Regions from separate parts of the Paenibacillus sp. PsM32 genome, predicted to be linked through region 1. Evidence: predicted binding sites of a transcription regulator. Region 1 holds the regulator's gene; the other holds the start of a gene.
The links. Region 1 encodes LexA, which represses DNA repair genes until DNA is damaged. Its sites were predicted from a motif close to CGAACATATGTTCG; they were not measured.

Region 2: recA (recombinase RecA) is a predicted target of LexA. The motif match lies at 3,512-3,525, and genes of this name have one in related genera.

What each region holds. Positions count from the first base shown of each region.
Region 1 covers NZ_JARUWY010000002.1:188,962-193,523, reverse strand. Annotated here, with positions in the region: gene QCD85_RS06730 (hypothetical protein) at 34-504, shown strand; gene lexA (transcriptional repressor LexA) at 622-1,248, opposite strand; gene yneA (cell division suppressor protein YneA) at 1,516-2,076, shown strand; gene QCD85_RS06715 (DUF896 domain-containing protein) at 2,245-2,445, shown strand; gene QCD85_RS06710 (methyltransferase) at 2,638-3,159, shown strand; gene QCD85_RS06705 (HAD family hydrolase) at 3,252-4,049, shown strand; gene QCD85_RS06700 (cupin domain-containing protein) at 4,150-4,562, opposite strand, start outside.
Region 2 covers NZ_JARUWY010000001.1:28,979-33,540, forward strand. Annotated here, with positions in the region: gene rny (ribonuclease Y) at 1-1,099, opposite strand, end outside; gene QCD85_RS00145 (regulatory protein RecX) at 1,466-2,227, opposite strand; gene recA (recombinase RecA) at 2,371-3,438, opposite strand; gene QCD85_RS00155 (competence/damage-inducible protein A) at 3,753-4,562, opposite strand, start outside.

The sequences.
Region 1 (4,562 bases):
GTTCAGTCATTACAGTTAAAGGAGGTAGCAATTATGAGTTGGATTGAATCTGCGGTAATACGTGCACAGGAAGAGAAAGCAGAGAACGCAAAAGCTTTTTCATATTCTTTAAAAATTCATGAGCATTTTTTAGAATATTGTGAAAATTTATGGATGAAATTTTCTACCATTTTAGAAGAGATCAAAAAACATTTTAAAGAAGATTGCAGTATTCAGAAAGATGAAAATCAACTGATTATTACAATTGCTCTCGTTGTCATTACTATAACTGTAGTTAAAAAAAATGTACGTGAACATTATTATGGAGAAGCTGATCTCAAATACAAATGTTCTCATGATTCTGGAAAACCTAAACTTGCGGTAGAATTATTGTACTTGAATCCAACAGAGCATCCTGTATGGATGTATAAAGTTCTACAAGGCAAAGAAGAGATCGAAGTTGCTTTTAGTGAAGTAGAAGCAGAACATGTAATTAAAACTGCATTGTGGAGATATGTACAATAATTACATTGTTCTGAATCTAAATAAATTAAATTATTCTCATATAAATAAGAAAAAAACCGCTACTTTCTAGTAGCGGTCTTTTTCTATCTTCTATGAACTGCAACGTACAGTAGTGATTTAGTGCAAGTTACGGAACAATCCTACAACTTTACCCAAAATCGTAACATGTGTCAGACGAAGTGGCTGATACATTGGATTTTCTGGTTGTAGACGAATATGATCTTTTTCTTTATAGAACGTTTTGACAGTTGCTTCGTCGTCTTCTGTCATGGCTACAACAATATCGCCATTATCAGCGGTCTGTTGTTGACGTACAATTACGTAGTCACCATTATAGATTCCTGCTTCAATCATACTGTCTCCAACTACAGAAAGCATAAATACTTGTCCTTCACCTGTAAAATTCTGTGGTAGAGGGAAGTAATCTTCAATATGTTCTGTAGCTGTAATCGGAACACCGGCGGTTACTTTTCCAATAATAGGAACACGAGATACCGTTTGAGCGAAAAGAATATTACTTTCAGACTCTTCTTGACCTAACAACTCGATGGCACGAGGTTTGGTCGGGTCGCGTCGAATCAGTCCTTTTTTCTCCAAACGATCCAGATGACCATGTACAGTAGAACTAGAAGCAAGACCTACAGCTTCACCAATTTCACGTACAGATGGCGGGTAACCTTTAAGTTTGACTTCATTTCGGATAAATTCCAAAATGGCCTGTTGGCGACTTGAAACTTTTGACATACCTTATCAACCCCAATGCTAGTAACGTTTGGCAAAATTATAACATAGAACTACCGTTCGTACAAACATAAGTTCTAAAATTTGTATATTTATTTTGTTATTCATTACTTTTTGTAGTCTATTCATCGTATAAGAGGCATAATCTATAGTCTAAAAGGTGCAATAAAAAACACGAACGAAGGTTCGTAAAAAACTATTGAGTAAAACATATGTTCGTGTTATAGTGAATTTAAGAAAACAAGAACAAATGTTTGGAGCGTGATGACAATGTTAAAATATACTACATATCGTAGCATCCACAATCAATCTGAAGATGGTGAACAACAGATTGATACATCTGGATCAGATATACATCATACATCAACAAGTTATTCGGAGAAACAATCACAGCAAGCAACTATTCATGCCACACGAGCGGACAAAGATGTAGTGGTGGATGAGTGGACATATTTGCCGAATGTGCAAAAGATACGTAAGCCAGCTCAACCTAAAGGCAAAAAAACATTACGTCAAAAAACGCTACATCTTATTCAAAGCACAGCCCAAAAAGTGAAGTGGAAATCCGGCGGACGTTTAATGGTATGTTTTGTGTTTGCAGGTGTATTATTATACGGTGGAGTAATTCATAACTTTGTAGTAGCAGACAAAGTAGAAGGTCCTGCACAAAAAGTTGTTGTTCATTCAGGGGATAGCTTATGGAGTATCGCTAGTGAATACAAATCAGCCCAGACAGATACACGTGACTATATCGCTGAGATTCGTAGTGAGAATCAATTGACTACAAGTGAGATTCAAGCAGGCGATGTTCTGGTGATTCCTTACGATTGATTTATATGTTCTCTAAGTATATTTATTGTATAAACGATATTACTAGATAAGCATATATATTCATTAATAGGATGAAAGTTTGTTAAGATCTGTTGATCTTGACAAGCTTTTTTTTACATGTCAAAGTTAGTGATGGTCACAAGATGATTACTTACATGGAGGTTAGTTATGGATATCGATACACTCATTGCACGTATTAATGAATTAGCTCGTAAGAAAAAAAGTTCAGGTCTTACAGCCGAAGAAACTGTAGAGCGTGACGAGTTACGTGCTATTTATTTAAATAATATTCGCAGTAATTTCCGTCAACAACTAGATACAATTGAATTTGTAGAAGATACAGAACAAGCGGATAATACCAAAAAATAGTCAGCACTAGAATCATGTAACAGCTTTAATAAATACAAAGAAGTGAACTAACTCAAGGGTGCTCTAGCTGTTATTACAGAGAGCATCCTATTTTGCTATGGAAATTTAGGGCTTGTTCTGGCATGATAAGATAGAACGAAGTCTTCTGCTTTTGTTGTAAGGCTTACATTATCTATTAGGGGGAAACAAAGTATGTCCCGTTCCTGGGAAAGGCAAGTTCGACGCAATTCAAAGCAAGTTAATGCTGCACGTAGAAAGCAAGGTCAATCTTCTATCGGTGGCAAAACCAGTATTTCCGAATATACAGCGTATAAAGGAAGAAACATTGTTTTTCCAGCTGCTCTAATTATATTGGGAATTATTTATGCAGTGATGGGTATTATGTATCCAACAGCTGATGGTTTTAGCGTAATCTTTATTGTTACTGTAGCTTTGTACATTTTACTTGGCGTAATGCTTTATTTCCGCAAACCGTACTTGAAAATTGGCAGAGATTCATTGATCACTACCAAATTTAATCGTGATCGTCTCATCTCTTCTTCTCAAGTAAAAAGTATTCGCCTTCAAAAAGGTTATGTAGTGATTGAACATAGCTCTAAAGGTGGAAGCTGGGTATTCTCACGCACATTAAACCGTTATGATACAGATGCAATGAGCGAGCATTTACGCACATTTGCTGCACAACACAAAATTTCGATTCAAGAAAAAGCTTAAGCTTTTTGGAGATCGATCGTTATATATGCTATCTAATCTAAATATCTATTATCATAATTAATGTCATGATGATCGTTGAGGAGGTACAGGCAGTGAGTATTGAAGCGGTTTTGTTTGATCTAGATGATACGTTATTATGGGATGAACGCAGTATAGAAGAAGCTTTTGCAGAGACATGTCTTGTGGCTGAGCAAGCGACAGGTGTTGATCCTATAGCTTTGGAAGAAACAGTACGCCGAGAAGCGAGAGCACTGTATGAATCCTATGAGACTTTTCCTTTTACACAATGGATTGGAATTAATCCGTTTGAAGGCTTGTGGGCTCAATTTTCCGCAGGCGAACAACCTGAATTCCGTCAATTGCAGAAGATTGCACCGACATATCGCAAAGAATCATGGCGTAAAGGTCTAAGTGCAATGGGGATCGAAGATGAAGCTTTAGCACTCCAACTGTCTGATCGATTCGTACAAGAACGACGTAATCGTCCGCATATCTATGAAGAGACATTTCAGATTTTGGATGAATTACAAGGTAAGGTCAAGCTATTGTTGCTTACCAATGGTTGTCCGGCGTTACAACAAGAGAAGTTAGACGGTGTACCCAAGTTAGCTCCTTATTTTGATCAGATCGTTGTATCCGGTGCATTTGGTAAAGGTAAGCCTAATGCAGAGATTTTTGCACATGCACTGGAATTATTGGATGTGAAGCCAGAGCAAGCGTTGATGATCGGAGATAAACTGACTACAGATATCAAAGGTGCATTAGCAGCAGGTATCAAATCGGTATGGGTGAACCGTAATGGTAAAGTCAATGATAGTGAGATTAAGCCAGATTACGAAATTACACGTTTAACCGATATTCATCAGATTACGGCTCAGTTGGTATCATAAACTATATTTTCACCAAATGAGTTCTTAGCCCTATAGCTAAAAACATAACAAAAAATCCCTTGCCCGAGTAGATCGGTAAGGGATTTTGTTATTTCTATCATTAAGCTTTTTGGAAAGAGTTGTCTTCGAAAGGAACAGCGATCCAACCGTCTGTTTCTACAAACAAACGAACAGCTACAATTTTACGATTTTCAACCAGTGTAAAGAAGTGAGGTGTATTCTCAGGTACAGAGATAACATCACCTGGTTCTAATTCAACATCGAAGTATCCATGTTCAGGGCTTTTGATAATAAAAATACCATTACCTGATACAATCGCACGAATCTCATCTTCAGTATGGGTATGAATTTCTTCAAATTTAGCTAATTTAGCTTCCAGATCAGGTGTAGATTCAGATAAAGTAATAACGTCCCATGTGCGGTAACCACGACGTGCTGAAAGGTCTTTGATTTCTGCTTCGTACGTATCTAAAACCGCTTGTTTTTGCTCATCTGTCAATGTGAAGTTATCTT
Region 2 (4,562 bases), on a different contig from region 1:
GTGCTTTACCGATATCATGCAGTAAGCCTGCACGTTTCGCTAATGTGATATCTTGTCCCAATTCGGAAGCCATTAGGCCGGTAAGGTAAGCCACTTCCATGGAGTGCTTGAGTACGTTTTGACCGTAACTGGTACGGAATTTGAGACGACCCAAAATTTTGATAAGATCTGGATGAAGTCCATGTACGCCAACTTCAAATGTAGATTGCTCACCGTATTCACGGATACGCTCATCCACTTCGCGGCGTGCTTTATCCACCATTTCTTCAATTCTTGCAGGATGTATACGTCCATCTGCTACCAGTTTTTCAAGAGCTGTACGGGCAATTTCACGGCGAATCGGGTCAAATCCAGAAAGGATAACAGCTTCCGGTGTATCATCGATAATCAAATCGATACCTGTAAGTGTCTCCAATGCACGAATATTACGACCTTCACGACCAATAATTCTGCCTTTCATTTCTTCATTAGGCAAGGTGACAACAGAGACGGTAGTCTCGGCTACATGATCAGCAGCACAACGTTGAATAGCAAGAGTAATAATCTCACGAGAACGTTTGTCTGCTTCATTTTTCGCCTGTTGTTCAATATCCTTGATCATTTGTGATGTTTCGTGGCGAACTTCCTGCTCCACGTTGCTCAAAATGATACCACGAGCATCTTCCATCGACAGATTAGAAATTCGTTCGAGTTCCGCAACCTGACTGGTGTGAAGTTGTTCGATTTGTTGCTGAGTCTCTTCAATACGTTTCTCTTTGTTAGCCACTTGTTCTTCTTTGCGTTCTAATGATTCAATTTTTTTATCCAGCGACTCTTCCTTCTGCAACAATCGTCTTTCCAGGCGTTGATTTTCATTACGACGCTCACGAATGTCTTTTTCAGCTTCAGTTCTGAGTTTGTGCACTTCGTCTTTTGCTTCCAGAACTGTTTCTTTCTTTTGTGCTTCTGCTTCTTTCTTCGCACTTTCTACGATTTGGATAGCAGCTTGTTCAGCACTAGAAATTTTAGCTTCTGCAAGAGACTTGCGAATAAAATATCCGACCAAGAACCCAAAGAATAATGCGGCAACAACGAGAATTGTGGTCCAGAGAACTTCCATTCTGTTCACCTCCTCGCTGATTCCTCCAAGGTATTCCCTGGGAATTACATGTTCATTGGTTAATCGATGATTCGTCCCTTATGCATTTGATTCATTGCTCATGCGGGTACATGTGCTAATTCCCTGTTCATAGGGAGATCAAACATTCTAAAATTCTTCAGAAATGCCTTGCTACAGAATCCATGATCACCTTCATCTTATCACCTGCCGGGAAAAGATGACGTAAAAATGACAATCTGCACAAGTACATTTTATTATTTGCCAAAAGACATTGTCAAGCAATTGCCGTAACCGTATTTATAGATGTCAAGTTTGTTATCCCAAATAAAGCGGTTATTCTGTTTTATTATATTTGGATTTTGGCGGTTATTCCCAATCATCTTCTGGTTTTTGTTGAACAGCTTCCAATGCTTTCCTTACAATATCCGAAGAATATCCTCTTCTCATTAAAAAAGCCATTGTTTTTCTTTTTTTATCAAAAACTTCTCCCGAAGTGGATTTCCATTTTTTTTCTGCCAATATAGTAGCACTGGCTATCTCATCATCTGGATCGATATCTTCCAAAGCTTGCTCAATATTTTCTTTATTTACACCTTTTTGGCGTAATTCTTGTCTAATCCATACTTTACCTTTTTTCTGACTTTTGACTCTTTGCTTCGCCCACTGTTGAGCATATAACTCATCATCGATCAGTTTCTCTTGTTGTAATCGCACCAGAGTAGTTTCGATAATTTCAGGATGGATTTCTTTTTCTTTGAGTTTGCGTGCAATCTCAGTACGAGTTCTTGCTTTACGGCTTAAATAATTTAAAGATTCTGCATATGCTGTTTGACGTTCATTCGCAATAACAATATTCTCTAGTTCTTCTTTAGAAAAAGACATCCCTTTTAACAGCCTATATTTGATCATAACATCTTCATGCACCATAAGAGCCAATTCCCCGAAAGATAACTTGTAATGATGCCTAGGCTTACGTAGAGGGGTTACAGCGGTAATCTCTACTTCACCTTCCTCGGGAAACCCATCTAAGCGTTCTCCTTCATCTGCATAGATATCCCATTCTTCATCGCCCTCAGGTTCAGATGTAGTATTTGATGTTTTTTTGGAATAACGACGATAATCAGCCATAATTGTTTCCTTTCGTCTATCTATATTTTAAATCAGTGTATAGTGTTCATATGAATCTCTTATTAAATATAAATAAAAAACGCCCTGAACGTATTTCACGTCCTGGGCGCTACAGGATTTAAGCTTGAAGCATCTTAAAGTTATTATTCAGTTGCTTTAGAGAATAATTCTTGCTCTTCAAGACTCTCTTTTTCTTTTTCTTCAGCAGATGGTTCTTCAACCACTGTTGTCAAATTGCTAGATACACGAATTTTTTGCTCGATGATATCTGCAATATGCGGATTTTCTTTCAAGAATTGTTTAGAGTTCTCACGACCTTGACCCATACGTTCACCTTCGTAAGAGTACCAAGCACCACTTTTATTTACAATATCGTGTTCTACACCGATATCGATCAAGCTTCCTTCTTTAGAGATACCTTCTCCGTACATGATATCTACTTCAGCTTGTTTGAATGGAGGAGCAACTTTGTTTTTAACAACTTTGATACGTGTACGGTTACCAACAACATCGTTACCGTTTTTGATTGCTTCTATACGACGTACGTCTAAACGTACAGTGGAGTAGAATTTAAGCGCACGACCACCTGGAGTTGTCTCAGGGTTACCAAACATAACTCCAACTTTTTCACGAAGCTGATTGATAAAGATTGTGATTGTTTTGGATTTGCTAATTGCACCAGACAATTTACGCAAAGCTTGAGACATCAAACGTGCTTGCAAACCAACGTGAGAATCTCCCATTTCGCCTTCGATCTCTGCTTTTGGTACCAATGCTGCTACAGAATCGACAACGATAATATCAACAGCACCACTACGTACAAGTGCTTCAGCGATTTCTAGACCTTGCTCACCTGTATCTGGTTGAGAAAGTAGTAATTCATCAATGTTAACGCCTAAGTTTTTAGCATATTGAGGATCTAGAGCATGCTCTGCATCGATAAATGCTGCTTGTCCTCCAGCTTTTTGAACTTCTGCAATTGCATGAAGTGCTACAGTTGTTTTACCAGAAGACTCTGGTCCGTATATTTCGATAATACGTCCTCTTGGCATACCGCCTGTACCCAAAGCAATATCTAATGCAATAGATCCACTAGGAATAACTTCAACTTGCATATGAGTGGATTCTCCAAGTTTCATAACTGAACCTTTACCGAATTGCTTCTCTATTTGACGAAGCGCCATATCTAACGCTGCACGACGATCTGACAATAAACTCACGTCCCTCTTCTTCTTATTTATACTCTAATTATACTACTTTTTTTCTCATTTGCCAAGCTTTTTTCGAACATATATTCGTGTTTTTGATATGAAATCCATATTATATTACATTTATTGGTAATAAATCAGGATTTCATTTTTTTACGTAACTTTTTTACTTTTTGGGGTGTAAACATAAAAAAACCGCAACAAATAAATTTGCTGCGGTTCTTCCGTCTGCGCTTATTTTACCATAGTAGAACTATACATTGCAACATATGCTTGGCATGATAAGACGTCTGTCACACACGTTTGTACGCATTTTGTTACTTTGGTAAAGATTCCTTCTGAAGTTCACTTAAACGAAGCCACAAACGGTACAGAATACTTTTGGCAGCGCGAACACGAATCGACTCACGATTGCCACGTATATTTAATTCAAATACCTGTGTAGGTTGATTCCGTTCTGCGAGTCCAATATAGACCAATCCCACAGGTTTGCGTTCTGAAGATCCTGGACCAGCAACACCGGTAATCGAAACAGCAAAATCAGTATCTAATATCTTTCTTGCTTCATCGGCTAATACTTCGGCTACTTCCGGGCTTACTGCTCCTGGAGCTTCTTCGCCTTCTAACAATTCACGAGGCACATTTAACATTTTTTCTTTCATTTCGTTGGAATAGCAGACGATTCCACCAAGAAATACATTTCCACTTCCCGGAATAGCGGTTAGATTTTGCATCAATAGACCACCTGTGCAACTTTCTGCTGCTGTGAGTGTCAATTTCATACCTGTCATCATCAGCAAAATCTGTTCTTCGATTCCGATATCTTGATCAGCATACATATGGTCAGGCAAACGTTCCCGAATTTGAGATTCCATCTGTTTGAGTTTGACCATGGCTTCTTTTTCTGTAGCGGCTTTGGTTGTCAAACGAATCGTGACTTCGGCTTCTTTGGCATATGGAGCAATTGTAGGATCACTTTGATCGTTAATCAGATCAATCAATGCTTCCTCCAATGCAGATTCACCAATACCGGCAAATTTAAGCATTTTCGAATAAATAGGATGTTCATCTGTTAATACATGTTCTAACAACCAAGGTTTTGCTTCATTTTCAAACATAGGCTGTAA